2 regions of the Halobacillus naozhouensis genome follow, and region 2 is predicted to be linked to the other one. Evidence: riboswitches for the same ligand, from Rfam matches in the RefSeq annotation. Region 2 holds a riboswitch; the other holds the start of a gene.
What was found. A riboswitch is a leader RNA that binds a small molecule or an ion and turns the genes downstream of it on or off. The one in region 2 is predicted to bind thiamine pyrophosphate.

Region 1: linked by a shared signal. The riboswitch ahead of P9989_RS04870 (ABC transporter substrate-binding protein) and the one ahead of thiW (energy coupling factor transporter S component ThiW) in region 2 are both predicted to bind thiamine pyrophosphate.

Annotation. Positions count from the first base shown of each region.
Region 1 covers NZ_CP121671.1:938,122-954,315, reverse strand. Annotated here, with positions in the region: gene P9989_RS04910 (GvpL/GvpF family gas vesicle protein) at 1-123, opposite strand, end outside; gene gvpN (gas vesicle protein GvpN) at 150-1,061, opposite strand; gene gvpO (gas vesicle protein GvpO) at 1,088-1,348, opposite strand; gene gvpJ (gas vesicle protein GvpJ) at 1,424-1,684, opposite strand; gene gvpQ (gas vesicle protein GvpQ) at 1,718-2,176, opposite strand; gene gvpT (YtxH domain-containing protein) at 2,209-2,724, opposite strand; gene gvpA (gas vesicle structural protein GvpA) at 2,768-3,028, opposite strand; gene P9989_RS04875 (CsbD family protein) at 3,459-3,641, opposite strand; TPP riboswitch at 3,809-3,920, shown strand; gene P9989_RS04870 (ABC transporter substrate-binding protein) at 4,042-5,034, shown strand; gene P9989_RS04865 (thiamine-binding protein) at 5,058-5,348, shown strand; gene P9989_RS04860 (ABC transporter permease) at 5,348-6,121, shown strand; gene P9989_RS04855 (ABC transporter ATP-binding protein) at 6,114-6,851, shown strand; gene P9989_RS04850 (TatD family hydrolase) at 6,848-7,624, shown strand; gene P9989_RS04845 (peroxiredoxin family protein) at 7,698-8,204, shown strand; gene P9989_RS04840 (GNAT family N-acetyltransferase) at 8,414-9,064, opposite strand; gene P9989_RS04835 (NAD-dependent succinate-semialdehyde dehydrogenase) at 9,086-10,516, opposite strand; gene P9989_RS04830 (C45 family autoproteolytic acyltransferase/hydrolase) at 10,528-11,613, opposite strand; gene P9989_RS04825 (aminotransferase family protein) at 11,650-13,035, opposite strand; gene P9989_RS04820 (sigma 54-interacting transcriptional regulator) at 13,227-15,359, opposite strand; gene P9989_RS04815 (biotin/lipoyl attachment domain-containing protein) at 15,496-15,732, opposite strand; gene nhaC (Na+/H+ antiporter NhaC) at 15,793-16,194, opposite strand, start outside.
Region 2 covers NZ_CP121671.1:4,005,517-4,021,710, forward strand. Annotated here, with positions in the region: gene P9989_RS20455 (cystathionine gamma-synthase family protein) at 1-627, opposite strand, end outside; gene P9989_RS20460 (cyclodeaminase) at 620-1,588, opposite strand; gene P9989_RS20465 (M24 family metallopeptidase) at 1,601-2,812, opposite strand; gene P9989_RS20470 (Dph6-related ATP pyrophosphatase) at 3,030-3,698, shown strand; gene qoxA (cytochrome aa3 quinol oxidase subunit II) at 4,078-4,977, shown strand; gene qoxB (cytochrome aa3 quinol oxidase subunit I) at 5,002-6,936, shown strand; gene qoxC (cytochrome aa3 quinol oxidase subunit III) at 6,938-7,543, shown strand; gene qoxD (cytochrome aa3 quinol oxidase subunit IV) at 7,545-7,913, shown strand; gene P9989_RS20495 (spore morphogenesis/germination protein YwcE) at 8,270-8,545, opposite strand; gene P9989_RS20500 (alpha/beta fold hydrolase) at 8,802-9,605, shown strand; gene thiE (thiamine phosphate synthase) at 9,726-10,343, opposite strand; gene thiM (hydroxyethylthiazole kinase) at 10,333-11,115, opposite strand; gene thiD (bifunctional hydroxymethylpyrimidine kinase/phosphomethylpyrimidine kinase) at 11,106-11,918, opposite strand; gene tenA (thiaminase II) at 11,915-12,604, opposite strand; TPP riboswitch at 12,647-12,750, opposite strand; gene thiW (energy coupling factor transporter S component ThiW) at 12,756-13,250, opposite strand; TPP riboswitch at 13,337-13,448, opposite strand; gene P9989_RS20530 (PucR family transcriptional regulator) at 13,536-15,224, opposite strand; gene P9989_RS20535 (pyridoxal-phosphate dependent enzyme) at 15,243-16,194, opposite strand, start outside.

The sequences.
Region 1 (16,194 bases), 1.2 Mb from region 2:
TTTATAAGGGATCGTAAATGTTTCCCTTCGTTCCCCTTCCAGTTCAATTGTCCCGAATTGCTCGTCATGATTCGTTTGAATTCCACAGAAAATATAAATTCCTGTTTCATTTTGTTGATCCATTGTTCTCTCTCCTTTACCTTCATCCTTTATACGTTGCTGCACTCATTGAGGATCAACTTCTCAGCTTCTTGCAGAGGATGCTCAGTTTCCAGGCAACGGCTCACTGTATGACTTAATAGATCCAGGCACAACTCCTGAAAGTCTTCATTTTCCCCATCTATCGGAATATCTTCTTTTGAAGACAGCCTTGCGATCATAAGCGAGGAGCGTAAACTCGGTCCTTTACTGTCAGCCTTCGTACATTGCTGGCGTAATTTCGTCACTAGAGTCGTAATCGCCTTTGCTTCACTATCCTCGACACCTATTTTTTCAGACACAATCTCTGCTTCCCGATCAAGATCCTGATAATCCACAGAAATCGTAATCAACCGATCCAATAAGGCATCCTGTGTTTTATAAACACCTGCATATTCAACCGGATTACTCGTGAAAATCACTGAAAACTCAGGATGTACACGGACGAAAGGCTCCGTTAATTTCGATCCATATAAAGGGATCACCCCTTCTTCTAAAATGGACAGAAAGATGTTATTCGTCGTTGGCCTCGAACGGGTAAACTCGTCATACACTAGCGTATACCCATGTTTAGCTGCCTCAAGCAGCCGGCCATCTCTCCATGTTTCCGTAACATTTTCATCCTTTTTATAAACAGATCGTACATATTGGTCGACAACCTTTTGACTTGTGTAACCCGTAAAGTCGCCGATCAGATCCTTGTTATTTAACTCATGATTCCCGTGCATCAACATGACTGGGCGCTTTCGTTTCTTCGCGAGAGCCAGAGCCAGGGAGGTTTTTCCTGCCCCGGCAGGTCCCGTAAAATGAACCGGATAACCTGCTTTTAAATACCTTAAAGAACGGGAAAGCAGACTCTTTGTCCTGGTATCCTGTATCAGCGCTTTTGAGTCATGATTAATTTTCTCCTTTAGGACTGTCATTTAGGGCATCCCTCCAGTCACCTCTGTTAGCTTTCGATCTTACTCCGATATCGGATATCAACTCGCTTAAAGGAGGTGACTTCTTTATCTTGATTGACCAGAACATCGTACGTCCCGAGCATCTCGTCCTTTGCATACTTTTTCATATATTCCTTTTCTTCAATCACTTCTACCGTAACCCTCCACCCTTCTTCCTCTGCCTTCTCAACGGAAGTAATTTTATGAGGCGGGGCTACATGTTCAGCAAAAAAACTATTCACATTCTGCATGATTTCTTTAATTTCCATAGTCTTCCTCCACGTGGTTCATAGTAAAAGTGGAGGGACCCGCAATTGTTGCGAGTTCCCTCATACACATTTTTCCTAAATACTAAACTGTGCATTTCTTTCATTCGGTTGGGCAGGAAGCCCTTCTTCTTCCACGTCATCTCGCAGCAGACCTACAGCTTCAGCATAACGTAACCACGTATCAACACTGGCAATTACGACTCTGGCCTCAACCGTAAGGATTTCAATTCCTACTACAGAAACTCTTGCATACGCATCAATCACAATTCCTTTGTCAAGAATACGGTCAATTACCTCAGCTAAACTGGAACTATCAGCAGTCTTTTGTACAGCCACTTTACATTCTCCTTTCAAAATTAAAGTCAAGAATCAGCCTATTTTTTTAATGTTGTTTACTGATTTCAAATCCGTTGACTTTTTTACTTCAGATGGTCCTTTAATATTGGTTGCACTTTTTATATCTGAGACACTTTTAAGGTTCTCAACACCTTTTACCTTGTCCCTCTTATTACTTGAGGAGATTTTCTTCTGAAACTCTTCCCCTGCTTCTTTTACGTTTCCAAGCTTGTCACGGACTGACAGTAATACATCCTGAACCTTTTCTTTTGCATCTTCTGCTTTCCCATGAACGTTATGGGCATTGTTCTCTTTCACTTCAGCCAATTTCTCAGAAGCTTGATTTACTTTTGATTGAACTTTTTCTTCCACTTTATCAGTGGCTTTATTTTGAAGTTCATCTTTAGCCTTCTGCTTCCATTCAGAAGGAGCTTTCTTGATTGCTTTCTTTGCCGCCTTCCCTACGGCCTTCTTCATAGGTTTAGCACTCATTAAATCCCCCCTTCCAAGGGTGACTTATGGTTTTATCCTTTGGCCTCCAGCAATGCATTTAATTTCTCTTCAATCCGTTGAAGATTTTCATTTAGGCGTTTATTTTCCTCTTTCAGTTCCTTGTACTGCTCAGAATCATCATGTTCACTCGTTTCTGTACTTGACGTTCTGTCTTCTTCTGATTTCTCTTTTTCCTGGCCATGGTTCAGCAATTTGTTTTCGTATTTACCCCAGTATCCTGCGGCTGTTTGCCTTAACGTAATCATAGCCTGCTCAGTAATGATTTCCTGTGCAGTTCTTCGGAGTTCTCTGCTCGCACCCTTGAATACCTCAGACTGCCCGATACGACCGGCTACTTTTTTGCCTGTTTCGGGACTTGCCAACAGTCCCATGCTAGCTCCGACTACCCCGCCAATTAAAGCCAGATTCGTAGAGTTTGCAGACTCAGTAGATTTCTGCTCATGATCCTGCTGATTTTTATTCTGGTCTGTCTGCTGCTCTTCGCTCTGTTGCATGGTTTGCTGTTCGCTGTTTTCTTGATTTGCCACTAGACTCACCTTCTTTCAATTTTTTCTTGATATGGTTGGATGGTTAGAAGCTGAATTGAGTATCACGCTCACCTTGTTGCTTCACCATGCCTTCCTCTTGCGCTTCATCCCGCAGTAAACCAACCGCATTGGCGTACCGTAACCATGTATCCACACTTGCGATTACCACTCTGGCCTCAACCGTCAGAATTTCTATTCCTACAAGGGAAACTCGTGCATACGCATCTATTACAATTCCTTTGTCAAGAATTCTGTCAATGACTTCCGCGAGACTAGAACTATCTGCAGTTTTTTGCACACTCATTTTTGATTCTCCTTTCAAAGTTAATCCTCGAAACGACATCATTAATTTGCTTTAGTGCACAATAACACCTTTATGAATACTTAAAACCTGGCTTCATTCATAAAGAATGAATATTTACATGTTTTTCCTTAATTATTATTTAGAGGTCGTTGTTTGTAATATAATAAAGCCAATGGAATCAACTTATTTAGACGTGCAGAATTAGAAATAATACAAACATAACAATTGAATTACATTTCTGATAATTAGTCCGTTTTGATAAATGATTAAGTGCGAATCCCTCTGGAAAAGCCATCTTATCCCATTAAAATAACCGCTCGATTGCTCGAGCGGTTTTAATTCCTCTTCTAATTGTTCGGCCTTAGAAGCATCAAACCCAATTTCTTTCACCTTAGATCGTATTATATCGCCAATAGAAACATTGGTTTTACTACTGTTCTCTGTTTTTATGAGCGCCTGATGCGTTCTGAGCATTCCCTTTCAACTTATCCTTCTTCCCTTCATTTTGCATTCTCTTGTTATCTGCAGCATTTCCTACCTGGTCCTTCACTTCACCTTTTGCTTTGCTTACAGCTCCTTTAACTTTATCTGAATATCCTTTTCCTTTACTCATTTTCTATCGCCTCCTTGCCCTATGTATAAACGAATTCCGAATTCTGTAAACTTTTTTGAAACGAACTTTATTAAACTAACTATTCTCCCTATATATCTCACCCCCCCTTGATAATTACCTGCATCTATGGCACAGTTTAAAAGACAACGTGTTAACAAAAATGTATAGATTGAATGTAGGGGGACCAGTTTAGCTGGTTGAGATTGTATCCGTAAAAGATGCTGACCCTTGGAACCTGATCTGGTTTAAACCAGCGTAGGAAACATATGAAACGAACTTTCGTTTATTAGTAGATATGCACCCTAGGTATGGTACCAGGGTGCTTTTTTCATGCTCTAAAATCCCTGCTTCCAATTAAACTTGGCGTTAACATACCATCACTTTTTTAGGAGGAAACCAGATGAAAAAGCTTTTATTACTCTTTAGTACATTACTTGTATTAGCCGCCTGCTCGAGTGGTGAAGAAAGTAACACGGCTCATAACGGAGATAAAAAGCAGGAAGTAAAGCTTGTACTCGATTGGACACCCAACACAAACCATACTGGACTTTATGTGGCTCAAGCTGAAGGGTACTTTGCAGAACAAGGCTTAGATGTTGAGATTATGCTCCCGGGGGAAGCCGGGGCAGACCAACTCGTGGCCTCTGGTAAAGCAGACTTCGGCATTAGTGCACAGGAAACGGTGACAGAAGCTCGTATTCAAGAGATCCCGATTGTCTCGATTGGAGCGATTATCCAGCACAACACTTCAGGATTCGCTTCACCTGAAGAGAAAGACATCACATCACCTGAAGACTTTGAAGGTAAAACATACGGTGGATGGGGCGCGCCTGTCGAGAAAGCTGTACTCTCTTCATTAATGAAAAAGGAAAATGCAGATGTTGAGAAAGTTAACATCATTAATATGGGGAATACTGATTTTTTCACAGCTGTTAAACGAGACGTCGACTTCGCCTGGATTTATTATGGCTGGACAGGTGTAGAGGCTGAGCTTCGGGGTCAAGAATTGAACATGATGTACTTAACCGATTACTCTGAAAAACTAGATTACTATACTCCCATCTTAACGACAAGTGAAAGTATGATGGCCGATAACCCAGAAACCGTTGAAGCCTTTATGGCCGCTGTATCAAAAGGATATCAGTTTGCCATCGATCATCCAGACAAAGCAGCAGATCTATTAATCGAAGCCGTGCCTGACCTGGATCCGGAACTCGTTCACGCCAGCCAAGAATGGTTGTCGCCTAAATATCAAGCCGATGCGAAACGCTGGGGACAGCAGGATTTAGAAGTTTGGAAGAATTATGCTGAATGGATGTACAACCATGATTTACTTAATAAGAAGTTGAAAGCTAAGGAAGCCTTCACGAATAAATTCTTACCCGAAAAATAAAAGATTAATAGGAGGACAATAGCATGACTAATTCACTCGTAAGCATACAAATCCTTCCAAAGGCGAAAGATGAAGAAGATGTCATCCCTTATGTCGATCACGCCATCTCCGTGATCCATGAATCCGGATTAAACTATAAGGTGCATCCTCTTGAAACAACGATTGAAGGTAACCTGGCAGAGATTTTACCTTTGATAGAAAAGGTAAATGAAGCCATGGTCGAGAAAGGTGCCAGTAACGTCATTTCACAAATTAAAGTGCTTTACCAGCCAAACGGAACTTCTATGGACTCCCTTACGGAGAAGTATCGTTAATGAAAAAGCTGATTTATAAAGGGTGGAGACCAGGGTTGGTCCTCATCCTTCTGCTTATCCTATGGGAAGCAAGCAGCAAGCTATTTGAGGTGCCCGACTGGATATTGCCCGCTCCCTCCTTGATTTGGCAAGAAGCCATAAACGGCTGGGATCAGTACTCTCATCACCTGTTCTCAACAATCCAGCTAGCGTTGCTGGGTTTTGTAATTGGCACAAGCTTCGGATTACTTGTAGCCATCCTCCTACACATGATCCCGAGTTTACGGGAAGCCTTTTATCCGTTGATCATTTTATCGCAAAACATACCGATCATCGTGCTTGCCCCCTTGCTCGTAATTTGGTTCGGCTTTGGCTGGCTTCCAAAAGTCATCGTAATCGTACTCGTCTGCTTTTTTCCAATCGCCGTTGCCACGATGGACGGCTTAAGGCAAACAAACCAAGAGCTCATCCATTACATGAAAATGGCTGGCGCATCAAAGGGACAGATTTTTCGCAAATTACAATGGCCTCATGCCATCCCTTCCATGTTCTCCGGGTTAAAAATCTCAGCAACCTATAGTGTTATGGGAGCCGTTATTTCCGAGTGGCTGGGAGCGAATGAAGGAATCGGGGTCTACATGACACTAGCCTCTTCTTCCTTTCGTACAGACCGTGTATTTGTGGCAATCTTCTTCATTATGATGTTAAGTCTGCTGTTCTTTGGAGTGATATCAAAGGTAGAGAAGGTTCTTACGAAGTGGCAATCAAAAGGCGGTGATCAACAAGATGGCTAAGTTATCGATTGAGCAATTATCCAAATCATTTGGTTCCGAATCTATTATTAAAGACCTCTCCCTTCATGTTGATGAGGCTGAATTTGTTTCCATTTTAGGACCTTCAGGAAGTGGGAAAAGTACGCTCTTTCATTTAATTGGAGGTCTCTATCCTCCTGAAAAGGGTGACATTTATCTCGATGGTCAACGAATTACTGGAAAAAGGGGAGCTATCAGCTATATGCCGCAAAGCCCCTCCCTTCTTCCCTGGCGTACGATTCTTGATAATGTGCTGTTAGGGGCTGAAATTGCTGGGAAGCGTGATACAGAAACAGCCAGGGTTATGATGGATAAAGCCGGTCTGGGCGGGTACGAGTCCGCTTATCCAAGCCAGCTGTCAGGCGGCATGAAACAACGTGCCTCCTTTATAAGAAGCCTGCTCAGCCCACAATCACTCATTTGTTTAGATGAACCCTTTTCTGCACTCGATGAATTTACCAGACTCGAAATGCAAAAATGGCTAATGTCAATTTGGGAACACTATAAACGCTCGATTTTATTTGTAACCCACAATATCGAAGAAGCCCTGTTTTTGTCAGACCGAATTATTGTATTATCAAATAAACCTGCATATGTGCAAAGAGAGTTCAAAATCCCCTTCAAACGGCCAAGGGAAGAATCATTAATGCTCACTCATGAATTCTTAGAATGGAAAAAAACAATCTATAATGAATTGAGGGAATTCTCATGACGCAGCGTATTATTGATGCCCATATTCATCTCGATATGTATAGTGATGAAGCACGAGAGCAGATTTTAAAAGAGCTGGAAACATTTCATATCGATCATTTAATTTCAGTCTCGAACCACGCAACATCGGCACGAACGAATTTGAAGTTAGCTCACCAGGATCAACGAGTCAAACCAGCCATCGGATTTCACCCGGAGCAAGAGCTGCCTAACGAACAAGAACTGCAGCAGCTATTCTCGCTTATTGATCGACACAAAGAAAATATCACAGCGATTGGAGAGGTCGGCCTCCCTTACTATTTACGAAAAGAAGATCCTTCACTCAATTTGCAGCCTTATATGGACCTGCTTGAAAGCTTCGTTCAGCTAGCCGTTAAACTGAACAAACCCCTCATTCTCCATGCTATTTATGAGGATGCTGATCTTGCTTGTGATGTACTAGAAAATTATGATTTTCATAAAGCTCACTTCCACTGGTTTAAAGGTTCATCTCCAACGATCCAGCGTATGATTAACAACCAGTACTTTATTTCTGTGACACCTGATTGCTTGTATGAATCCGAAATTCAGCAACTTATCAAGGAATACCCCCTGCGGTTGATGATGGTCGAGACCGATGGACCCTGGCCATTTGAAGGAGTTTTCAAAGATGAACTTACTCATCCAAAAATGATTCATAAATCAGTAGTTACCATAAGTAAGGTGAAGGGGATGGCGTTAGACGAAGTTCACTACCAGCTCTACCAAAATACGATCAGGTTTTTTGGAGATTAACTATTCTTCCACTATTTAAATGTTGTCAAAACGGGTATAGGGGTTATATAACCAATAATAAAGGAGGCTCCCTATGAGCGTGTTTAAATTAGGAGAAAAAGTCCCTAACTTTACATTGCCGGCTGTTTCAGGCGAAGATTATACCTTTGAAGAATATCGTCAGGCCAATGAGGGGTACTGGCATTTACTTATCTATTTCAGAGGATCGTGGTGCCCGGCTTGTATGACAGAATTAAAGGAATTTGAAGAAAGCAAGCATCATTTTGAAGATAAAAAAGTAAAAATAACCACTATTTCTACAGATAATAGTCAGAGTTTGAGGAAGATGGTTGATAAACATGGGCTTTCGTTTCCGGTATTATCGGACGGAGATCTAACTGTTTTAGCTCAATATGATGTCTACTATCATGGCACAGAAGATCCCTATGAAGATCATGGCACACATGGTGAACCTGCTTACTTTTTGACAGATGATCGAGGCAATCTTCTCTATCAACAGCGGCAGACAAGTCCCTTCGGCCGCCCTCACCCGAAGGAAATCGGAAAAATCATCAAATATATTAGTGAAAACTTCAAGTAGCATGATTTGGTAAGCCCAGATAATTGGATGACCCAATTATCTGGGCTTTTTTGATTTTTAAAATTGTGCTTTAGGATGACTAATACAGCCCATAAGCTTCAAAATTTTGACTAAACTCATTATGATTCTGCCCAAAGCCTAAATGGTTCTTCCCTAATGGTTGGGGATTACACCTTAACAGAAATTGCGGATAGCATTATATGAACCTATCATTCAGGAGTGTAATCCTCGTTATGCCATTCCATGGAAGTCGCATATTCTAGAGATTCCTTATCCCCTGGCAAGTAACCAGGAATAATTTCATTTAACACGAAGCCGTTTTTCAATTGAAAGGTCATTACTGGGTCGTAAATATTTCTCTCTATGACCTGGTCGGCGTATTTCTCTACCGATAATTGATCAGCGTATTTATGATAATTGGGAATCCGGCCGCCGATCACAATACTTTTTAAATTCAAATCCTTACAAAGTTTTTTTCTAGCCTCATACAAACGCCGTCCTAGTTTTAACTGTCTGTAATCAGGGTGGACACAAACTTCGACTCCATAAAGATTGACCCCATCCTGGTTATGGTTACGGATATATCCGTAATCTGAGATTTCTGTATAGGAATGATTGTTTTTGTACTCGTCAAAATTAACGATGAGACTTGAGGATGAGCCTACAATTTTCCCGTCCACTTCTACAAGAATTTGGCCTTCTGGAAAAAGCTCACATTGGCTGGCAAAGTGTTCCCGTTTAAAGGAAATATCCGGACCGAAACTTTGATCTGACAGGGCTGCGACTTCCTCTAAATCCCCTTCTGTCGTATTACGGATGACGATTTTTTGCTCTGACCTGTTTAAGTTGATGTTTGACATAGCCTTTCGCCCCTTTCTTGTTTACTTACCCGTATGAATAGAGACAAACTTCTCTTCCAAATACTCCATAATTCCTGACTTACCACCTTCTCTTCCCATACCGCTTTCTTTCATACCACCGAAGGGCGCTTGAGTGACAATTGGAGCCGGATCATTGATTCCAACAATGCCGTATTCCAACTCTTGCATCATTCGATGACCTCTACCTAAATCTTTTGTGAAGCAATAAGCAGCGAGTCCATACCGATCATGATTGGCTCGCTTAACGATTTCTTCTTCATCCTTAAACGTAAATATCGGAGCCACGGGTCCAAAGGTTTCTTCTCGAGCTATTTTCATGTCATCATTAGCATAATTGATGACAGTTGGCTCATAGAAATGGCCATTCGGTACATTATCCACGTACCTTTTCCCACCACAAAGAATTTCTCCATTATGTTGAAGTGCATCTTCCACATGACTTTCGACTTTCTCTAACGCCCGCTCATTGATAAGCGGACCGATATCTATCCCGTTTTCTATTCCATCCCCTACTTTTAACCCGGATACTTTTTGAGCTAATTTTTGACTGAATGCATTTGCAATGCTTTCTGCTACATATACACGATTGGTACTAATACACGTTTGGCCAGAATTTTTGAACTTCGTCAGTAAAACACCTTTTACGGCAGCATCGATATCAGCATCCTCAAAGACAATTAGCGGCGCATGCCCGCCAAGCTCCATAGAAACTTTTTTAACGGTATCCGCTGAATCCCGGAGTAATTTTTTTCCGACAGCAGTTGAGCCCGTGAATGTCAGCTTACGAACGTCAGGATGCTGGGTCAATTCAGGTCCAATTTCCTCCGCTGGACCAAGGATTAGGTTGGCTACACCCTTTGGTAATCCGGCCTCATGAAAACATTCGAACACCTTGATGGCTGATATCGACGTAGAGGGTGCCGGTTTCAACACAACGGTGCACCCTGCCGCGATTGCCGGGGCAATCTTGCGTGTAATCATTGACGCTGGGAAATTCCAGGGCGTGATCGCAGCCGTTACACCGATTGGCTGTCTGAGGACCATCAACTGTTTATCAGGTTGCGAAGCCGGAATGGTTTCCCCGTACACTCTTTTCGCTTCTTCTCCGTACCAATCCACATAATTGATCGCCCCCAGTACTTCTCGCTTTGCATCAGGCAAAGGCTTCCCCATTTCAAGTGTAATCGTTTCAGCAATCTCGTCTGCCTTCTCTCTCATTTTTGCAGATATCTGCGCTAAATACATGCCACGTTCTTGGGCAGGTGCTTTTTTCCACTTCTTGAAAGCCGCTTTAGCTGATTCAATAGCCTCGATCGTCTCTTCGCGGCCGCCTGCTGCTACTTTGTCAATCAGCTTACCCGTTGCTGGGTTAAAAACTTCGATAGTATTTCCAGTGATTGATGGCTTCCATTCTCCATTGATATAGAGCATTTGATCCCTCCTTACTTTATTTCTTCAAATTGTGCGTCTGACGGGTGTCCGACACAAAGCCATACTTTCCGTTCTGATAGATTCATAATGATCGAAAACACGGTTTCCATGCGGCGATGCTCAGGGGCGCGCAGGTTTTCATAATGATCGATAGAATTCGGTGCATTAAAGTGATCCGAAAGCCATTCTTTAAACGTCTCTTCATGAATAGGGTGTTGTCTGGCAATCCAAGTGTCGATTAACTGCTCGGCCCGCTTCTTACGGATCATTGAATCATCAAAGACAAATTCACTCATGTCTTTTAAGTTCTGTTTAAGAATTGGAGAGACCAGATGGTTAGTATGGACCAACTTCCCATCATTTCCCCCTACCATATCAATACCAAATGGGGAAACCTCTACATTTAATGCCATGCCTTGCCCATTTCCTTCGTCGATTCCAATTAAGAAACTTGCAGCAGCAGCTATTTGGCCGCCTTTGATCTTAGAAATAGCTTCATGTAAAGAGCTAGAATTTAATACGCTCCGTAACCCGAGATGGATGGGAATTTCATTCGACTTTTTATCCGTCAACAGGGCATTAAAGCAAAGACCAACCCCCGCGGAGTTAAAGCCGATTTTCCCAATGATGCCTCCCTCGGTCACCATAGTGATCACTGGCTTTGTTTCACTACGAATTTCAAGCAGCAGAAGGCTTTCCTTTTGTTCAGCTTTCCAATCCCAGTTCTGTCCAACGATCGTATCTGTCGTTAATGGGGCTGTCACAGCTATAGCTGTACAACCATCGGAAAAATTCGCTCCTCTATAATTGGCTAAGGCGATTTCACTACGGGCATTCAAAGCCAGAATATCTTCAAATTCCACCCCTGCGCCTTCAGCGACCCCCTGCATCTCCTCAATCAGCTGTTGATCATATTGTTTGATCGCTGGCAAATGCTCAAGAGCAATTTTCCTGGCTTCCCCCCAGTTGATGCCTTTATATCCGTGGAATAGTTTTTCGTATGTCTCTAAACTCTTATGCACTTCCGCTTTCCCTTGACTTCCATGCTGCCTGCCTATCTCCCTTGGAGAACCTTGCAGTGTCAACTTCTTAATCATGAATTACGGCCCCTTCCAGTTACTAGTTTTCCAGGTTTAACAAAATTTCTTTTCAAACACAGTGATAGAATCGTCTAAAATATTGATCATATCATCAATTTGTTGTTTGTTTATGATCAACGGCGGGGCGATGGCGACGATATTCCTTCCAACATTTGAAGAAAGTGCTCTTAGAATTAGTTTACGTTTAAAACATTCCTCTACCACTTCCGCCGACGGAAGAATCGTTGAATCGAATGGTTTGCCACTGTCACGATCGGCATATAGCTCAAAACCAGCTAATAATCCTACTGCTCTTGATTTTGTGAAGGTAGGATGTTTATCCTGCAAATATTCAAATCCTGCCCTGAGTTCATACTCCATATTTTTCGTATTGGCAACAATTTGGTCGCGCTCCAGAATTTCAATATTCTTTAATGCAACCGCACAAGCTGTGGGATGACCGCTGTAAGTGAATCCATGAGCCAGAACTTGATCATATTGAACGAGTACGTCGCGAATGCTTTCCTTGATAAGAACACCGCCTAACTGAGAGTACCCACTTGAAATCCCTTTAGCCACACTCATCAAATCAGGTACAACTCCCCAGTTTTCCACACCAAACATTGTTCCCGTACGTCCGAAACCACAGATGACTTCATCCGCTATAAACAAAATACCGAATTCATCGCACAGATCTCTGACTGCTTCCAAATAGCCCTCGGGAGGTACATGAACACCGCCCGATCCTTGGACAGGCTCGATAATGACTGCAGCAATCGTGTCTGCTCCCTCTTTTTCAACGATATCCCGTATACATCCTTCATAATTAGGATCACTCTTATCGCCACGTTCACAATTCGTTAAATGCGGATTGGCATGGAATACTTCGGAAATTTTTGAACCGGAAAAATCATGGAACAACGGAATCGAAGTAGCAGTTTGAGCCGCAATCGTCACCCCATGGTAGGCCTGTTTGATCCCGATTATCTTTGTTTTTTCAGACTTGCCTTTTAAGGTCCAATAAAAACGAGACAATTTGAAAGCGGTATCATTTGATTCCGAACCGCCAGACGTATAGAATACGGAATTCAAATCCCCCGGAGCCAGAGATGCAAGCTTTTCGGCTAACCTTACCGCTGGTTCGTTAGAGTATCCGGCAAAGGACGAGCTAAACGCCAATTTAGACATCTGTTCTTTCGCCACGTCCGCAAGCTCTTGCTGGCCATGCCCAAGATTAACATTCCAAAGCATCGAAAGCCCATCGATATATTTTTCACCGTTCACATCACGGACGTAAATTCCTTCCCCTTCTGCAAAAGTGAGTTTTGGACCTTGTTCGGCGTGTGTTTTAGGAATCGTAGTCGGATGAAGGTAATGTTTTTTATCCAATTCTTCTAACTCCGAATGCTTTGAATGTTTAAAGGACAGTTGATCAGTCATGTATAAAACCTCCTGATTGAATATTCTCTTCACTACTATTTAATGCAAGTTCTATGCCACTTTGTTCACTCGAAAACATTGGGCTATACTCGAGCATTGTAAACGTGTATTCTTCCGAGGCTATGAATATATGCATAGGCTATTCCTTTTTGCATAAAAAAAGCTACTTCCCTAAAAAAGTAGCTCAGTTGTTACTGGGGGGTTTCCGTATTCGCTTTTCTCTGTAAGATCTTCTGATACTTGCGGCTTATCGCAGATTGACTGATCTCAAGTGCCTTTGCCGCCCTCGTGGTCGTTTTATATTTTTTCATGGCTAGCAGAATCAATTGTTCTTCCAGGTGTTCCTGTGCCTCTCGATAAGGAACAATTCCTGTGATCACAGGTTTTGAGTGCTTGCTTTCACCAAATTTTAACGATTGATTGACGAAATCGGCAGTGATGACATCATCATCGGCCGTAACCACCAGCCGTTCTATTAAATTCTGCAGCTCTCTAATGTTGCCCGGCCAATCGTAGACTTCCAATAGATTAAGAGCTTCAGGGGATAGGTGGTAGTTTTTATTGTATTGTTCGTTCAACTGCTGAATGAAATGGAACGCCAATAAAGGCACATCTTCTGGTCTTTCTCTTAATGGAGGAACTTGAATCGGAATGACATGAATACGGTAATACAAATCTTCACGAAACGATCCCTCCTTCACCATTTTTTCTAAATCCCGGTTTGTGGCAGCGATGATTTGTACATCAATCGGGGTCGGTTTCGTGCTGCCAACAGGAGTGACTTCCTTTTCTTGCAAAACCCGTAACAATTTCACCTGCAGCCGCAATGGGATTTCACCGATCTCATCCAGAAACAGAATACCTTTATCGGCTTGTTCAAAAAAGCCGACTTTCCCTTTCGAATCCGCCCCCGTAAACGCTCCTTTGGTATAACCAAATAGCTCACTTTCCAGCAACTCTTCAGATATAGCACCACAATTTACTGTCATGAAAGGTTGATTCACACGATTTCCTTCTCTATGAATCGACTTAGCTATCAATTCCTTTCCGACACCGGATTCACCAAGGATCAAAACGGTTGAATCAAAATCAGCCAATTTTTTTGTTTTGTCCATGATTTGTTCCATTTGCGGGCTGCAGTAAATGATCGTTTTTCTAACGTGATGGTTAGTTTTCAACTTTTCTAACTCTTCTTTATAGTTTTTCGAAATTCGTTTCGTTTCTCTTAATTCAGATTTTAATTTTTTCGTTTCTGTGATATCCCTTGAGGCGACAATAATGCGATGGATGTCTCCCTTGTCATTCAGAACAGGGTTCCCCACCGCTAATACGCTTTTCCCATTTGGTGTAGTTTGAACGACTGAAACCTTCTTCTTTTTATCAAGGACCAACCTTACGACAGACGGGCTGAATACTCCTTGCTTTTCCAATTCGAGCAAACTTTTTCCGACGATTTCTTTTAAATCAGAGACACCCCAAAAACCAGGGATAAAATTATCACTATACCGAAGCAGCTCACCACGATGATTTACGACTAATATTTCGTCGTACATGGTAGCAAGGATAGCATTCAAATCTGTGTTGAGATCTTTAACATATTCAATTTCCATAGCCATCTCTTCAACCATAGGTAAGTCCTGAACGATAATAATCATCCCGTCAACCTGCTTGTTATCATTAACAATCGGACTATAATCGACGAGAACTCCGATTTCATCAGTGATATGAAGTTGGTTCAGCAGGGTTTCCCCTGTTGATAAGGCCTGGTTGATATGAGCCTGGTTAAATATCTTTCCGGCATTTATGTTGATCACTTGTTCCTTAGAAGACTTAATCATTTTTAACCCTGATTCATTACTATTTACAATCTTTGTCTCTCCATCTACAACAAAAATCCCCATAGGAATGGAGGATAACATCACTTTTAAAAGGTTGATATTATGATCCTGGCGAAACAATTCAACAAGAGCATCTTCTCTCCGTATGTAGCCGCTGTATTCATTTTGTTCATTTTTAATCAAGGCGACGTGTTCCCCAAGGATTTGAAAAATGAACGGTAAGGTGGCTGAACTTCCAGGCTTCAACTCACCGACGTGATCGATAGGAGTGGCATAGGATTGAAGTGACTCGATCGTCAGGTCTAAACTGTTTACCCCGGCGACAGTCAGATCATCCATATAAACATAGGCATAGACCTGATCGTTTTTCTTCAGAAATACGAATGGTTCTCTTCGTTGAGAGATTTGTTCCCTCCAGCCCTCTTCAGGAGAGTCTACAGATATACAAAAAAGGGGGCGCAGTTTATTGCTAATCGTATGATTCATCTACCGTGCTCCTTCCAGTTGCCGTCGATCTTTTCATTATAACAAATGTTACAATTTTTCGAAAAATGGTATGAACACTTAATTAGAATGGAGAAGATTGAGTCATCTCAATCTTCTCCATGATCGAAACTTATAATTAGTCACTTCCGCTTACAACTATGTCCTCTTTTATATAAGCTAAGACCATTCCGGGAACAACTTCTTCATCAACTTGAACTTCCAATGAATCAACTGTGCCGCTCAATCCTATCGTCACTGTTTCACGATGCCCCTCATCCGTTTTAATCGTAAACAAAGATTCCCATTCATAGACACGACTGTTGATTTGTATAGATATATCTTCAACTACTCCATGGCATGGGCTTGTTACCATCTCACTTGACTTCAAATCCCTCACTCCTATCTTTAAGTAAAGCGCTTTCACTAATTCCCATCACTTAGCTTCCTCCGTTGCTTCACGATCGGTAGCAAACGCTGATTCTTGAGATTGCTCGTCTTCATCAGACAAGTATTCTATTTTAAAATTAGCATATCCGTAAATAACGGCAACGATCGGACTGATCAGGTTTAAAAAAGCATAAGGAGCATAACTGAATGCGGAAACCCCTAATGTCGCAAACATAAACGCCCCACATGTGTTCCACGGTACCAGCGGAGATGTCATCGTTCCAGCATCTTCAAGTGTTCTTGATAAGTTTTTAGGATGAAGGTTCCGATCTTTGTAGGCTTTCGAGTACATCCGTCCAGGAAGAATAATCGAGAGATACTGATCACAGGCAATCACATTTGCTGAAATGCATGTCCCAACCGTAGCCATAATTAAGCTTCCTGTTCT
Region 2 (16,194 bases):
CAGGAATTTTGTCGCACTGTGAATGACCAAATCTGCCCCTAATTCCAGTGGGTTTTGGTTGACTGGCGTAGCGAAGGTGTTATCAACTATTACAATTGCTCCTGCCGCTTTCCCCGCCTTCGCCATTCGTTTAATATCCGTGATTTTGACGGTTGGATTTGTCGGGGTTTCTAAATATAGCACTTTACAGCCTCTTTCAATCTCTTGCTCTATAGCCTCATGATCGCCTGTTTCACAAAGCATTACCTCTACTTGCTGCTTAGGGAGAAATTCCGTGAAGATTTTGTTTGTACCACCATACGTGTCTTTAATTGAAACGATTCTGTCCCCTGGAAACAGCAATGTTCCCAGCGTATTACTAATCGCAGCCATGCCTGTAGAGAAACTTGTAGCCGCTTCTGCCCCTTCGAGAATTTTGATTTTGTCTTCAAAAGCCTGAACGGTTGGGTTTGTGTTACGACCATAAATGTGGCCTTCTTTGTTGCCCACTGCTACTTCATACCATTCATCCATGTCGTCATATCCAAATGAGACACTATGAACTACAGGTACTTGCGTGGCTCCAAAAGCAAGTTGCTCTCTCTCACCGGCCCAAATTGATTTCGTACTTAATTTAGCTTTATTCATTAGAATCATCCTCCTTAGAATTTAATAACTCCCAGGCATATCGGGCTATTTGTGTATCTTGCACACCTGTGCCTGTTAAATCACAAATAGTAAGTTGTTGATCATTTGATCGACCTGGCTTCTGCCCGCTGGTTATTTCTCCTAATTCATGGACTTGGTCCAGTATTTCCTTATTTGAAACGGTTCTAAGTTCCCCCAGCATCATCGACTGCTCCTTAACATCACACACAACTAAGTCCGCCTTTTTGATGACGTCATTCTCTAGTTCCTGCTTATGCTGAGCATCTGACCCCATGGCCGTGACGTGCTGACCTGCGTGGAGCCACTCCGCTTTAAGAACGGGTTCTGTGGCCGGGGTGGTTGTAATGATCACATCGCTATTGCTGACAGCTTCGGATGGTGTCTCCTTAACGTCTACACGCAAATCAAACGTTTTTTCAATGAGAGCTTTGTATTGTAGAGCTCTTTCAGGATTACGCCCATAGACAAAGACTTGATCGATGGGCCTGACATTTGTTAGAGCTTCTAACTGGTATTTAGCTTGTGATCCGGTGCCTATGATGCCAACGGTGCGGCTGTCTTCACGGCTTAAATGCTTCGCTGCCACAGCGCCTGCAGCAGCTGTACGAATATCTGTAAGCAAACCGTTATCCGCTAAGACTGCCTTGGGTTCACCTGTCGTCGTGTCAATAAGGATCATCATCCCATTTGCGCTGGGTAAGCCAAGTTTCGGATTGTTAAAGAAGCCAGATGAAAGTTTGACGGCAAAGCTATCATACCCTTCTACATAAGCAGATTTAATATCGACTTCTCCGTTACTAGCTGGAATATCAATACGCATAATCGGCGGCATAGTTACTTTCTTCGTCTGTAATGCTGTGAATGCGCTTTCAACCTCTGTGATAACCTTAGAGTTAAGCTGAATCACTTGTTGTATCTTTTCTTTTGAATAAAGGCGCATAATGTACACCTCCTAACTGATTTGACCATTTGAACTAATGTTGTAAGGATCATGTCTAACAACTAATTCTTGCGGATAGGTCGTAAACCTTTCTGTTCCTGTCTCTGTAACGCGGAACGTCTCACTGATCTCAATTCCATCGTGATCGAACCAAAGACCTGGGATCAGGTGGAATGTCATGTTTGGCTGTAAGACGGTAGTATCCCCCCTGCGAATACTTGCTGTATGCTCTCCCCAATCTGGTGGGTAATTCAACCCTACGGAATAACCAAGTCTGGATTCCTTCTCAAACCCATGCTTTTGAATACTCTTACGCCAGACCTCTTCTAAGTCACCGCAAGTCATACCTGGTTTAGCTGTCTGAAGCACATTTTGTATTCCTTCGGTCACGACAGCAGCCAAATGCTTTAACTTTTCACTAGGCTCTCCAATCGAAACCGTTCGAGCTAGCGGCACATGATACCGTTTATAACATCCTGCCAGTTCGACGATTACCGCGTTATTTTCAAGAAAAGGTCTGTCTGTCCAAGTCAGATGAGGAATCGACGTATGGTCACCAGTAGGAAGCAATGGAACAATGGCTGGATATTCACCACCAAATTCAGGTGTACCCCGTACCAGATGATAATAGATCTCTGCGGCCGTATCACACTCTCGCCCGCCTGCCCGGATGCTTTCTACTCCTTTGGTCATGGCCAGATCTGCAATCGTGGCAGCCCGCTTCATGTATTCAATTTCTTGATCCGATTTAACCATCCGAACTCTATTGACGAGTACCGATGCATCTTGGAATTTCGCGTTAGGCATTCCCTGCTTTAATCGCTCAAGAGACATTGCCGTAAAATAATATTGGTCCATCTCAACACCTATGTGACGATTTCCCTGCCCAATTTGAGTTAATATTTCTGAGATAAAATCCATTGGATGATAAACACTTGAATGAACATAGTAATCAGGGTATGAGATGATATTTTCATCATAGATCCATGTCTTGACCCGGGCCCCGTTTGCATCCTGGAAGCGTCCAATCCATATAGGTTGAGGTTCATCAATTATAATGACAAGCATTTGATGAACGTAAAACGACCAGGCATCGTAACCAGATAAATAATTCATATTAGCTGGATCAGTAATCAGCAGGACCTCAATCCCTTTCTCATCCATGCGATTCTTTGTTTCCTTAAGACGATTTTGATATTCCAAAATATCAAATGGAAGCAACATGTATTTCCCTCCCGCCATTATCTGAATATTTGAATGACTATTACATTCATTGTATTCAATAGGCCTTTATTATGTAATGTAAAAAATGTATGAAAATTCAATATTCCACATTGTACAATTTAGGAAGGTCGGAAAAAGCCGGTTTGTCCAGCTCGTTCAAAAGCTGTATGATTCAAGATAAGAGATAATATAAAAGGTCAGGAAAGGAAGGTCTTGGATGGAGAATGTTATTGTTTCCTGGAGTGGGGGAAAAGACAGTACATTGGCACTCTATTATTTAATGAATAATAGTAATTATCGCATTAGAGGACTGTTGTCGACCACTTCTCAAGCGAGCGGAAGACTGCCCGTACACGAGGTGCGAAGAGAGTTCATTCAGGCCCAAGCTAAGTCACTTGAACTTCCTTTATATGACGTGCCGCTGCCACCAATGGCAGATAACAGTACTTATGAACGGACACTTCAACAAAAGTTTAAGCAGTTTAAGTCAGAGGGGATTTATACCATTGTTTATGCGGATTTATTTTTGGAAGATATAAAAGATTATCGGGATCGTCTACTTTCCACAGCGGGAATGTCAGGGCTATATCCATTATGGGGAAAAGCTTCCACTACCATTGCAGAGGAGTTTATCTCAGCAGGGTTTAAAGCTATCGTTACAGCTGTTGACACAGAACAACTCACGGCTGACCAGGCAGGGTGTATGGTTGATAAAAACTTTATTAATTCATTGCCACCAGGTGTAGACCCTTGTGGTGAAAATGGAGAATTCCATACATTTGTGGTGGACGGACCGATCTTTCATTCTACTATCTCTGTACAGCCAGGCAATCAATTTGAAACAGGCGGCGGAAAGTTTGCACACATTGAATTAATGAAAGAATAGAAGAAGCTTGACAAACTAAACAAACCTGAATTATTCTCGTTCCTATGACTCTTGGGGGAACTCAATTCCGGTACCTTATTAAATGGGCGCTATCGCGTCCATTTTCCATTTCAGGTAATAGATTAAAGCTATTATGGCTACACCATTATGGAGGCAGACTGTGCAATTCCCTTAACTTTGAATAATTTGTGTCAAAATTGAATAGAAATCGTGATTTTTATATGACAATTTATTTAACAATGTCTCGGTGTAAGCTTTATTTGCTATACTATCCCCAGTAATTGATAAACTAGAACATCCATCCCTTTTAATATATTTGTGAGAAGGAGTGTATTGCCAAGTGGAACGCAACAAACGGCATATTAAAAAATGGCTGGCTATGCTGCCACTAAGCCTCGTGCTACTATTAAGCGGCTGTAGTCAATTGACGGTCCTAAATCCAAAAGGTCCTGTCGCAGAAAGTCAAAAAGACCTGATTATGTATTCAATCTGGTTTATGCTCGTGATCGTAGTGGTTGTTTTTGTCCTATTCGCTTACATTGTCATTAAATATCGTGACCGTCCAGGGCGAGGAAACAAAGACTATAATCCGCACCTTCACGGAAACACAATGATTGAGATTATCTGGACAGTTATTCCGATTATCATTGTGGCAGCCTTATCCGTACCAACCGTACAGACATTATTCGATCTTGAAAAACCACCTGAGTCGTCAACTGACAAAGAACCGCTCGTCATCCATGCGACATCTGCAGATTGGAAATGGTTTTTCAGCTATCCGGAACAAAACATAGAAACAGTCAATTATCTCCATATTCCTACTGATCGTCCAATCGAATTCAAACTGGCCTCTGCCGATTCGATGGCAGCACTTTGGATTCCGGCTTTAGGCGGACAAAAATACAATATGGCCGGGATGCAAAACACGCTTTTCCTGCAAGCCGATGAGCAAGGAGTCTATGATGGCCGAAACGCAAACTTTACAGGCGAAGGTTTTGCAGCTCAGACATTTGAGGTTTATGCAGAAAGCGGCGAGGAATTTTCCAACTGGGTAAAACAGGCACAAAATGCACCTGAGCTTACTCAGGACCAATATAATAAGCTTCTTAAACCTGGGTTAACAGACAAGAGGACCTTTTCCTCCACCCACTTACAATGGGTAAATCACGGTACACTTGCCGGAATGGACTATGCGATCAAACGTCATGAGGAAGCTTATGAAAAAGAATTACATCTGAAAAGCGAGGATATTGAAATTGATGCTACAGATGAAGAGTGATAGAAAGAAAGCAGGTGAGGAATTATGCAATTAGATGAATTTTTCGTCACGGGTGAACCGCTCATTTATGCAGGGATGGTTTCCATCGTACTGGTTACAGCTGCTATTATCTTTGTTCTAACTTACTTTAAAAGATGGGGCTGGTTGTGGCGTGAGTGGTTAACTACTGTTGACCATAAAAAGATAGGTATTATGTATATACTCAGTGCTCTTGCGATGTTGTTCAGAGGTGGGATGGACGCCCTAATGATGCGTGTCCAACTAGCATTTCCCGGTATGGACTTCTTAGGCTCGCAACACTATAATGAAATTTTTACAACTCACGGAACAGTCATGATCATTTTTATGGCCATGCCATTCTTGATCGGTCTAATGAACGTGATCGTACCCTTGCAAATTGGTGCCAGAGACGTAGCATTTCCGGCCTTGAACGCCTTAAGTTTCTGGTCGTTCCTATTTGGGGCCATGTTATTTAATATATCTTTCGTAATCGGCGGTTCTCCAGATGCCGGTTGGACCAGTTACACACCGCTCGCTGGTGCAGCAATGAGTCCTGGTCCAGGACAGAACTTTTATTTGATGGGTCTCCAGTTATCAGGGATTGGAACACTGGCCACGGGGATAAACTTTATGGTTACGATTATTAAAATGCGTGCTCCAGGAATGAAAATGTTTCAAATGCCAATTTTCACCTGGTCAACACTCGTAACAGCGTTTATTATTGTTTTTGCCTTTCCTATTCTAACTGTTGCATTAGCTTTAATGACAATTGATAGAGTATTTGGTTCCCAGTTCTTCACCTTAACCGGCGAAGGCTTACCGATGATGTGGGCTAACTTGTTCTGGATGTGGGGACACCCAGAAGTTTATATTGTTATTTTGCCTGCCTTTGGTATCTTCTCAGAGGTTATTGCGACATTTGCGCGCAAGCAGTTGTTCGGTTATAAGGCCATGGTTTGGTCGATGATCCTTATCGCAGGATTAAGTTTCCTTGTATGGGTTCACCACTTCTTTACGATGGGGGCCGGAGCATTTGTTAACTCTGTATTCTCTGTTTCAACAATGCTGATCGCGGTTCCAACTGGTGTTAAAATATTTAACTGGCTCGCTACACTATACAAGTCGAAAATTCAGTTTACAGTAGCCAACCTATGGGCACTTGCCTTTATCCCAAGTTTCGTAATCGGGGGGGTTACGGGTGTTATGCTGGGTATGGCTGCAGCCGATTACCAGTTCCACAATTCGTATTTCCTAGTGGCACACTTCCACTATGTGCTTATAGCTGGAACCGTATTTGCCTGCTTCGCAGGTCTTGTGTATTGGTATCCGAAAATGTTTGGCCACAAACTTAATGAAAAACTTGGTAAAATTAGCTTTTGGTTCTTCCTTATTGGCTTCCATGTTTGTTTCTTCCCACAATATTTCGTGGGGCTGGATGGTATGCCGCGTCGAGTCTTTACCATTATCCCAGAATGGATGCCCCTTAACGTCATTTCGACTGTAGGTGCTTTCGGTATGGGACTTGGTTTTGCCATCTTCGTTTACAACATTTACTATAGTTATCGTTACAGCGAGCGTGAAAAGAGCGGTGATTCATGGGATGGACGCACACTGGAATGGGCTACTCCAACTCCAGTACCGTTTTACAATTTCGCGACTGTTCCTCATGTAAACTCGCACGATGCCTTTATAGAAATGAAGGAAACAGGTGAAACGACTTTCGATGAAGAAAAAGTTGAGCCGATTCATATGCCAAGCAATACTGGTCAACCAATTATTATGATGGGAATTGCGTTTATAGCAAGCTTCGGAATTGTTTTTGAATGGATGTGGATGGCTATTGCCGGCTTAATTGGCGTCATAGTCATGATGGGCGTCCGTTCCTTTGACTATGACGACGGATTCCATGTTGAAGTAGACGAAATCAAGCGTACCGAACGCAAAGCAAGGAGGTTGTAACATGAGCTCACATGAATTAAAATCCGGCCCGTTGGAATACCGTATACAGCAAGGTCAAATGAATATTCTTGGTTTTTGGATATTCCTCGGAGCTGAAATAGTTCTGTTTTCAACACTCTTTGCTACCTATGCTGTATTGTTCGGTCGAACAGACGAAGCCCCGTTGCCATCGGAACTGTTCGAACCTGGCTCCGTGTTGATTATGACCTTTTTATTGCTTACAAGCAGTTTCACCTGTGGTATAGCGATTCATGAAATGCGACGGGGTTCTAAGAAAGGGCTCATAACGTGGATGATTGTAACATTAGCTTTGGGCCTTGGGTTCATCGGTTTGGAAATAGAAGAGTTCATTCACTATGCGCACGAAGGGGCCACATTACAGTCCAGTGCTTATTGGTCCAGCTTCTTTGTGTTAGCTGGTACCCATGGGTTGCACGTAACCTTGGGAATCGGCTGGGCAATCCTTTTATTGATCCAGATAGCAAAACGCGGGTTAACACCTGTTACCAGCCGTAAATTCTTTATTATCAGCTTGTATTGGCACTTCCTTGATGTTGTTTGGATCTTCCTCTTTACAAGCATTTATTTGATCGGGATGGTGGTTTAACATGGCAGAACATAACAAACGTATTCCTGTTCAGCACATTGTTGGCTTCGTCTTGTCTTTAGTCTTAACATTACTGGCTGCCTGGGCTGCTCTTAGATCAGACTTATCAACGTTTTGGATTATCACATCAATTATGATTTTGGCTGTCATTCAAGCTGGTATTCAGTTATTTATGTTCATGCACATGACGGAATCAGAAAGCCACAATGGCCACGTGCCATGGAATATGATGTTTCATGGATTTGTCCTGGCAGCTATTGTCGTTGCCGGCTCTCTCTTTACCATGTCATTTGGCCATGACCATAATAAGCATCAACCACATGAGCAGCACCAACAACAGGAACAGCATCAGGAACATTCTAGTCATTAAGTTTGCTCCTGGTTATAGAATCAAGCCTTATAGTATAGCAACTTTAATATCCCACGGTGGTGATTAGATTGGAAAAAAACAAACAACTCTACAATGAATATAATCAGGATTCAGGCAGTTTCCCTTGGAAGCATGTAGTAAGCTTTACCCTATGTATTATCCTAGCTGCTTTCACACTCTGGGGAACCCTGTATTCAGATTATAGTTTCAAACCATTATTAGCCATCATATCGGGCGTTGCTTTCTTACAGGCATTACTTCAACTGTTCTATGTGCAACCTCGGCAATAGGCCTTACAAAATAAACCTAAAAAAGCCCACTTTTCTTTGTTTGAAAAGTGGGCTTTTTATATAGTTTTAATATTTTACGGCTTCGCGGGGTTTTTCATGTGAATTCGCCACTTGGATAATAAACATCACCCAGGCTACTTCAGCAACAATTAGGCTCAAATAAAACATTGACCATGTAATCGAAAATGCTGAGGGAGCAGAAATGAACATTGTCTCAAAAAAGTACACCCACATTCCTACAAGCAAAATGGTTTGAGTTATAGCTAACTTTGTCTTTTTCAAATGAATAAATACAAATGGGGCAACCGTTGCAATTAATAAAAACATAAGCACAATACCCATTATATCCATCTCCTTATTTATATGATCCCATGTAAACGTATTCTTATTATAATTGTAACAAACTTTTCTCAAAAAAGACACAAATTATTCACATTTTATCATTGAATTTTCGAAAATAGTCTATTCAATCACATCTCGAGCCATGAAAAAGGTATCCAGGAGGAGCAAATAGAAGTAGTAAGGGATCTATCTTTTCACAACGAACTAGACATGTTTATTTAGTACCGTTGATAAACTATACAGGGAGGCGATCAAAATGCCATATATGAAACTGAAGGATGGAGCCGAATTATATTATGAAGTAGCCGGAGAAGGAAAACCTGTTTTATTATTACATGGAGTTTGGATGAGCAGCCGTTTTTTTCAAAAGCAAGTCCCCTATTTCCGTGAAGGGTATCAAACTATAACATTGGACTTTAGAGGACACGGTCAGTCTTCACCGATAGACTCCGGTCACACAGTCGCCAACTATGCCCGTGATCTAAAGCAATTTATCGAACATTTGGAACTTAAAGATCTCACTCTGTTAGGCTGGTCTATGGGGGCTTTCGTGATTTGGGAGTATATTAGCCAATTTGGTGAAGACAATATTAAGGCGACCGTAATTGTTGATGAATTAGCCTCTGATTTTAAATGGGAAGATTTCGAAATCGGGGCTTTTGACCTGCCGACGTTAACGAGTATGATGCGTGATCTCCAAACGGATCAAAAAGGACTGCTGACAGGATTCATTCCTCTTATGTTTAAAGAAGAAGTGTCGTCAGAAAATATGAAGTGGATGCTTGCAGAAACAACAAAACTCCCGGCAACAACGGCTAGTGCTATTTTATTTGATCAGTCATTGATTGACTGCAGACCATATCTTTCATCAATTACAGTTCCTACTTTACTTTGCTTCGGCAAGGAGGAGAAACTTATTCCTGTCGCTGCTGGGCAGCATTTGCACAGAGAACTCAGCAATTCACGCCTAGAGGTATTTGAGGATAGCTGCCATTGTCCATTTTTAGAAGAGACAGAAAAATTCAATCATAAAGTTCACTCCTTTTTAAAGTCGCTGTAGATACAGGAAGGCTACCGTGCTTACACGGTAGCCTTCCTGTATTTATGCTAATTGCTAACGCTGTTATTTGCGCTCAGAAGCGTTTTATTGGCGTTCACCAGCCAATCCGGCGGTGAGCACCTAGAGGCGACTCGCGACATCACGAACATCATCAGCATACGTCATAGCAGAAATTACGCATACTCCATCCGCCCCCGCTTCAAGCACCAAACCGGAATTTCGAACTGTAACCCCTCCAATTCCAACTAGCGGAACATCAGGATACATCCCTCTCAATTTCTCAATCCATTCCACTCCAACAGCCACTTTCGCATCTAGCTTCGTTGACGTTCCAAATACCGGACCAGCACCCAGATAATCAACGACATCGACTGAGCTTTCTTTCAACTCAGCTTCATTTGATACGGATAAACCGATAATTTTATTAGGAAAAGTCGAGCGCAGCTGCTTAACGCTCATGTCCTCCTGCCCCACATGAATTCCATCCGCTTCCAAAGGATCTACCAAAACGCTATCGTCATTTACAATAAACAACACATCATGCTGCCGGCAAAGCTTGCGCAGTTTCTGGCCAAGCGACAGCTTATCCTCACCCTTAAGCGAACCTAGGCCCTTTTCCCGAAATTGGAATGCCGTTATCCCACCGGCAATTGCCTCTTCTAGAATTTTTACTGGGTCACGGGGACAATTCTGGCTGCCCATAATAAGATATTTCCTCAATCTCTTTCTAAGATTCATGAAGAAAATCCTCAAGCTGTGAGACTTCCATAGCCAGAGCATCAATAAAACAAGCGGCAAAAGTCCCGGAACCTTCCACTCCAGGCCTCGAGGCAGCCCATTCCGCGGCCAGCCCATAAAATTTAACGGCAGCATAAGCCTGTTGAAGAGGCGTGCCATCCGTTGACAGACAGGCCGTTACAATGGATCCCAGCAAGCATCCCGCTCCAGTTACTTTAGATAATAAAGCATCTCCTGTTTCATTGAAGACTGTCTCTTCTCCATTTGAGATCACATCAACTTCACCAGTGACAATCGCTAAAGTATCAAATTCCTGCGCAACTTTAACGGCAATCTCCTCTGGATTTCCTGAATCAATAGAGTCTACCCCTTTCGTTTTTAAAGGAATGCCTATGAGGTGAGAGAGCTCGCCTGCATTTCCTTTAATAGCTGCAGGTTGTACTTCTGCTACAATTTGATCAAAAGCTTTCGTACGAAAGGGAGTTGCTGCTACGCCTACAGGATCAATCACTACTGGGATTCCCTTCTTATTTGCAGCTTTCCCAGCCAGTATCATGGATTGGACCTGTGGCACTGTCAGTGTTCCCATATTAATTAATACACCGTCCGATAAATTTGCCATATCAGCTGCGTCTTCCATCGCCATAGCCATGATAGGTGACCCGCCAAAAGCCAGCAAACCATTGGCACTAAAATTCATCACCACTTGGTTCGTTAAATGATGAATGAGCGGCTGTTTATTCCGCACGTTAGAAACCACATTTACAGCCATTTATTAAACACCTCTTCCCTTGTTGCGAAGTGGTTCGTTGGTCCGCTTCCTTGACCAAGTTCAAACGAATGTCGGATCGCTTCCGTAACAAAATACTTGGACTGTTCGATAGCTTCTATAAGAGATGTGCCGTGACTTAAATGGGCAGTGATAGCAGCAGAATACGTACAGCCTGTTCCATGCGTGTTTTCTGTATCAATTCGCTTACTTGAAAAAGTATGAATGTCAGAACCATCAAATAGAACATCTATGGCTTGGCCTTTTCTATGCCCCCCTTTTACTAAGGCAGCACTTGCTCCGAAACTCGTAACAATTTGCTCAGCTGCTTCTTTCATATCTTCGATGCTTTGTATGGACTCACCTATAATATCCTCCGCTTCAGGAATGTTTGGCGTGACGAGTGTTGTGTAAGGCAGCAAATTATCACGAAGCCACAAGCGTGACTCCTCTTCCATCAAAGGGTCGCCGCTTTGGGCCATCATTACAGGGTCCATGACATATGGAGCTGCGACTGCTGGCAGCCAACTCTTGATGGCCTTCATCATTTCAATGCTTGCTATCATTCCTGTTTTAAACGCATGAATGGGCATATCTGAAGAAACGGCTTCTAATTGTTTCTTTAGCATATCAATAGGCATGTCGTGGATATCCTTCACCCCTGTCGTATTCTGAGCGACAACCGAGGTAATAACGCTCATGCCATAGCTTTTTAATTCTTGAAATGTTTTTAAATCAGCTTGAATGCCCGCACCGCCACTTGGGTCCGTGCCGGCAATCGTTAATGCACAAGCCGCTTGATTCATGTTGAGGTCACCGCCTCTCCTGTCGGCCATTCTTCACAAGTGTACGCCATTTCCCAGAAGTTTAACTCGAGCTGACAGCTCTTGCGAAAGGCATCCTTCATCCGTTTCAGCTCACTTTCTGAAGCCTCTTCGGCCAGCTCATTGAGGCGTTCACGCATGGCCATGGACAGCGTATCAAACTCCTCATTTGCGTAGAAATCTATCCACGGGTAGAACGTATGATTAGGTGTTGGCTGATATTTTTTCATCAAATGGTTGCCGATTTCGAGATAAGTCCATGGACACGGAAGCAAGGCAGCGAGAATTTCTCCGAGCCCTCCCATTTGAGCATGATACATCATGTGTTTAACATAATGATCAGCTGTTGGCGGCAGCGGGTAACCTTGCAATTCGTCATAACCTACACCGATGACATCGCAAAAGTTGTGATGAGGGTGGGTTTCACTGTTTAGCACAAACCCGACTTGTTCACTGAAATAGCCCATATCACGGCGCTCAGTTGATTTTGATATTGCAACACCATAAACGTGCATAAAGGCATTTAAATACTCATAATCAGCCTTAATATAATGAGCCAATACTTTTTGCGGTACTTCACCTTTTCCAATACCATCAACAAATGGATGGCGAAAAATGGCTTCAAATAGTTCGTTATTTTCTTTTCGTAATGTTTCAGTAAATGTCATAGAATTTGCCTCCTTAGATTATAGGAAGCCACTGAAAGATGCTTTGAGATGAGGCTACTTCCCTCACGCTGGTATTAGCCAGATCAGGTTCAAAGGGATAAAGGGAAATTCCTTATCTCAGCATACTTGCACCCCTAGTAGTTTCCGAAGATTATAGATTTGTTTGAGGAATTGCATGGTTTTGACGAACCTTTGATACTACGAACCAACCGATCACTGCACCAGTTGTACTGCTGATGAGAAAGGACGGCAAGAAGGCTAATGCCCCCGCAGAACTTCCCATTAGAAAGTTGGCATAAGGCACGGAGAGCATAGCACCGATAAATCCAGTCCCTATCACCTCACCCGCTGCAGCTGTCCAGGTTTTTCCAGACCATTTGTAAAAGTAACCCGCTAGCAAAGCTCCAATCATTCCTCCTGGAAACGCAAGCAAAGTTCCGAGTCCAAGCAGATTGCGAAGCAGGCCGATCATAAAGGCAATCACAACGGCCGGAATTGGACCAAGCGTGACGGCAGCCATAACATTGACAGCATGTTGAACAGGATAAGCCTTAGCTATTCCAGCTGGAAACCAGAGCATTTGCGAACCAAGCGTTCCGATAGCTACAAATACAGCCATGGTCGTTAATAGTCGAGTTCGATTCATATTTTCCCTCCTCTCTTAGAAGGGGAGTGAACATGAAAAAAGCCAGATCCCGGGGGACCTGGCTTCGAACGGATAAAGTCATAAGAAATTTCTTCTGACTACTTCCCTCCGCTGGTCTTAACCAGATCAGGTTCATAAGAGTCGAAAAGCTTTTGCGCTTTTCTCTCAGCCCGTATTAGGGCCCCCCTAGTAGTTGATGTATCAAAACTATTCACTTGGTTGCTTTTATCATAACAGAGAATATTTCGAATGTCATCATGAATCATTCTTTAGTAAAACTCCCTGTTATTCTTCTTCCACCTTCTTCAGCTTCCATAACCTTACACTAAGTTCCAGTAAAAACATATCGTCTGCATTTAACAACGATAAGCCTGTCAAATGTTCAATATTGCGCAATCTGTGGAGTAATGACTGCCGATGTAACATCAGGGCCCTCGCTGTTTGACTGACATTACTATTGTATTTATTGTAAACGATAAACGTATGAATAAGATCTGCCTGACGTTTCTGATCATACAGAATCAGCGGTTGTAACGTGTCTTTGACAATGTTTTCAATTTCTTTTTCATGGGAAAGGGCCATGAGGAGCCTGTTCATACGGGTATCGCTAAAGAAGGTCCGATTCCCATCTTCATGTTGCTGCTTGCCGATATTTAAAGCGGTCACCGCCTGGTCGTACCCTTGATGAAACACAAAGACTCCATTCTTAGGGAAAGATATTCCCCAGGAAATATTAATGCCCGCCAGTAATTCATTTAATCTACGTTCGATAAGGTCGAGGAATTGGTTGCTCGTTTCCATATAAGGGTGGTCATCTGCTTCTAGGTACACAATAACTTCCCCATCTTCAAACGTAGTCATGGTCCGACGTTTTAATACATCGCCCGCATGAGTAACCTCTTTTTGAATGTAATAATTCCGGCTGTTCATCGAGGAAGATAAGACTGATTGCTCCCCGGCTTTCTCTATCTGATTATTTTTCTTCTTAAAGCGGATTGACCCCACAAGGCAAATGTAGGGCAAGGTTAATTCGTAGCCAAGTAGTTGAGCCTTGGACAGCATTTGTTTATCTACTTCCACTTCACTTTTCGCTAAATCTAATAAAAAATCATCTCTAAGCCGGATTTCCGTCATTTCAATGGCATTTTCTTTTACAAAATAGAGGGCACAAGCCGTTAGAGCATGTTCCAATATATTTAAGACAGGCCAGGTTAACTCTTCATTATCTCTTGGCTGAAATAGCAGATAGCCTTGCTTTTTATAATTGGATAGAATGGTAAGCTGATAACAAAACTGTTCCCCAATTTTATATTCTTCAATGTAATGATAGAGAGGATGGTCGCGAAACGGGGTCTCCTCAGTCGGGATAAGTTCATAGTCTCCTTCTTCCACCCCATTTAGAACGTCAATCATCCGCTGATCAAAGTCATAATTCGCCCTGACTATCTTGTTATGATCACTAATGGCCACAGGAATTTTCGAATACTGAAAGAGAATGGTCATTATCTCTTGCAGACCTTTGCCATTTAACACACAGTTAATGAGTTCCTGCCGAACACTTTCCGCCTGTTTCTGTTCAAATTCTTTCTCTTTGCTTATTTCGGCTAATACATCTTGCAAAATATCACCGAATCGTACATTCCACGGGATTTCAATAATGGTGAAATTTTGCTCAAGAGCGAGTTGTTGGATGCGATCAGGAATTTTAAAGATATACCGTCCAGTAGCAATCGCGAGCGCAGATGCGCCTGAATGGATGACATCCTTCACATAAACTTCTAAACAATCTGGATCGTCGCCACACCCGACTCCAGTACTAAGAACAAATTCATTTTTACGAACAAAGTTTTCTACAGGTGTTTCTATAACTGAAATCCACTCTACCTGACTCGTTTCAATCCGCTCATTTCCGACATGAATTTTTGCTGGTTTCATGACGGGTAACTGTAAGACATCCTTAACGGTTATTCCCATTTATCACACCCCGCAAGCTTATCTAGTTTTTAACAACTCACTCACCGTTTCATGATCGATATTATTACCGCTGACAACGCCTACAATGACACGACCGTCTCCTTTTTGCTTCTCTGACAACAATTTTCCGATCACCGCCCCCGCTGCTCCTTCTACTGCCATTTTATGATGCTCGAGCAGAAACAATACCCCTTCTGCAATCGCCTTCTCGGATATAAGCACGCTATTATCCATGTATTGCTTCGTTAATTGAAAAGTGTACTGATTATCCGGGCCAATTCCGCCTAATAAACTGTCTGCCAGTGTTGGCGTTTCAGCTATTTTGATGGGATACCCCTGCTTCAAACTTTCATGCATGACCGCTGACTTCTCCATCGATACACCCGTCACCTGAATGGACGAATCATTCGACTTTAACGTGTAGCCAATACCCGAAAGCAAGCCTCCTCCTGAGAGAGGAATTACGATTTCATCTATATCAGGGCACTGTTCCAACACTTCAATTCCAATCGTGCCCTGCCCAGCAATGACCTCAAGATCGTCAAATGGCTTGATGACCGAAACACCTTGTTCCTTCTCTAATCGATAGCAGTAGTCTTCCGCATCATCCTGATTTTCCCCCACGACAGCAACTTCCGCACCTAGATCCTTCAGGCGGTTCACTTTCCCTTTCGGTACCCGAGAAGAAATACATACTATGGAGCGAATCCCCAGCTGCTTTGCGACATAGGCGACCGCAATACCATGATTTCCCGTTGAAAATGTCGCCACACCCTTTTTTTGATCATCCTTAGACAGAGAAAGGATCTTGTTAGCAGCCCCTCTTAATTTAAAAGCTCCTGTAGGCTGGTGGTTTTCAAGTTTCAAATACACCTGATTTCCTGTATGTTTAGATAAAGCATCTGAGTATATAAGGGGGGTTTGTAAAACTAATCCTGCAACCCGCTGCTTCGCCTTCCAAATTCTTCTT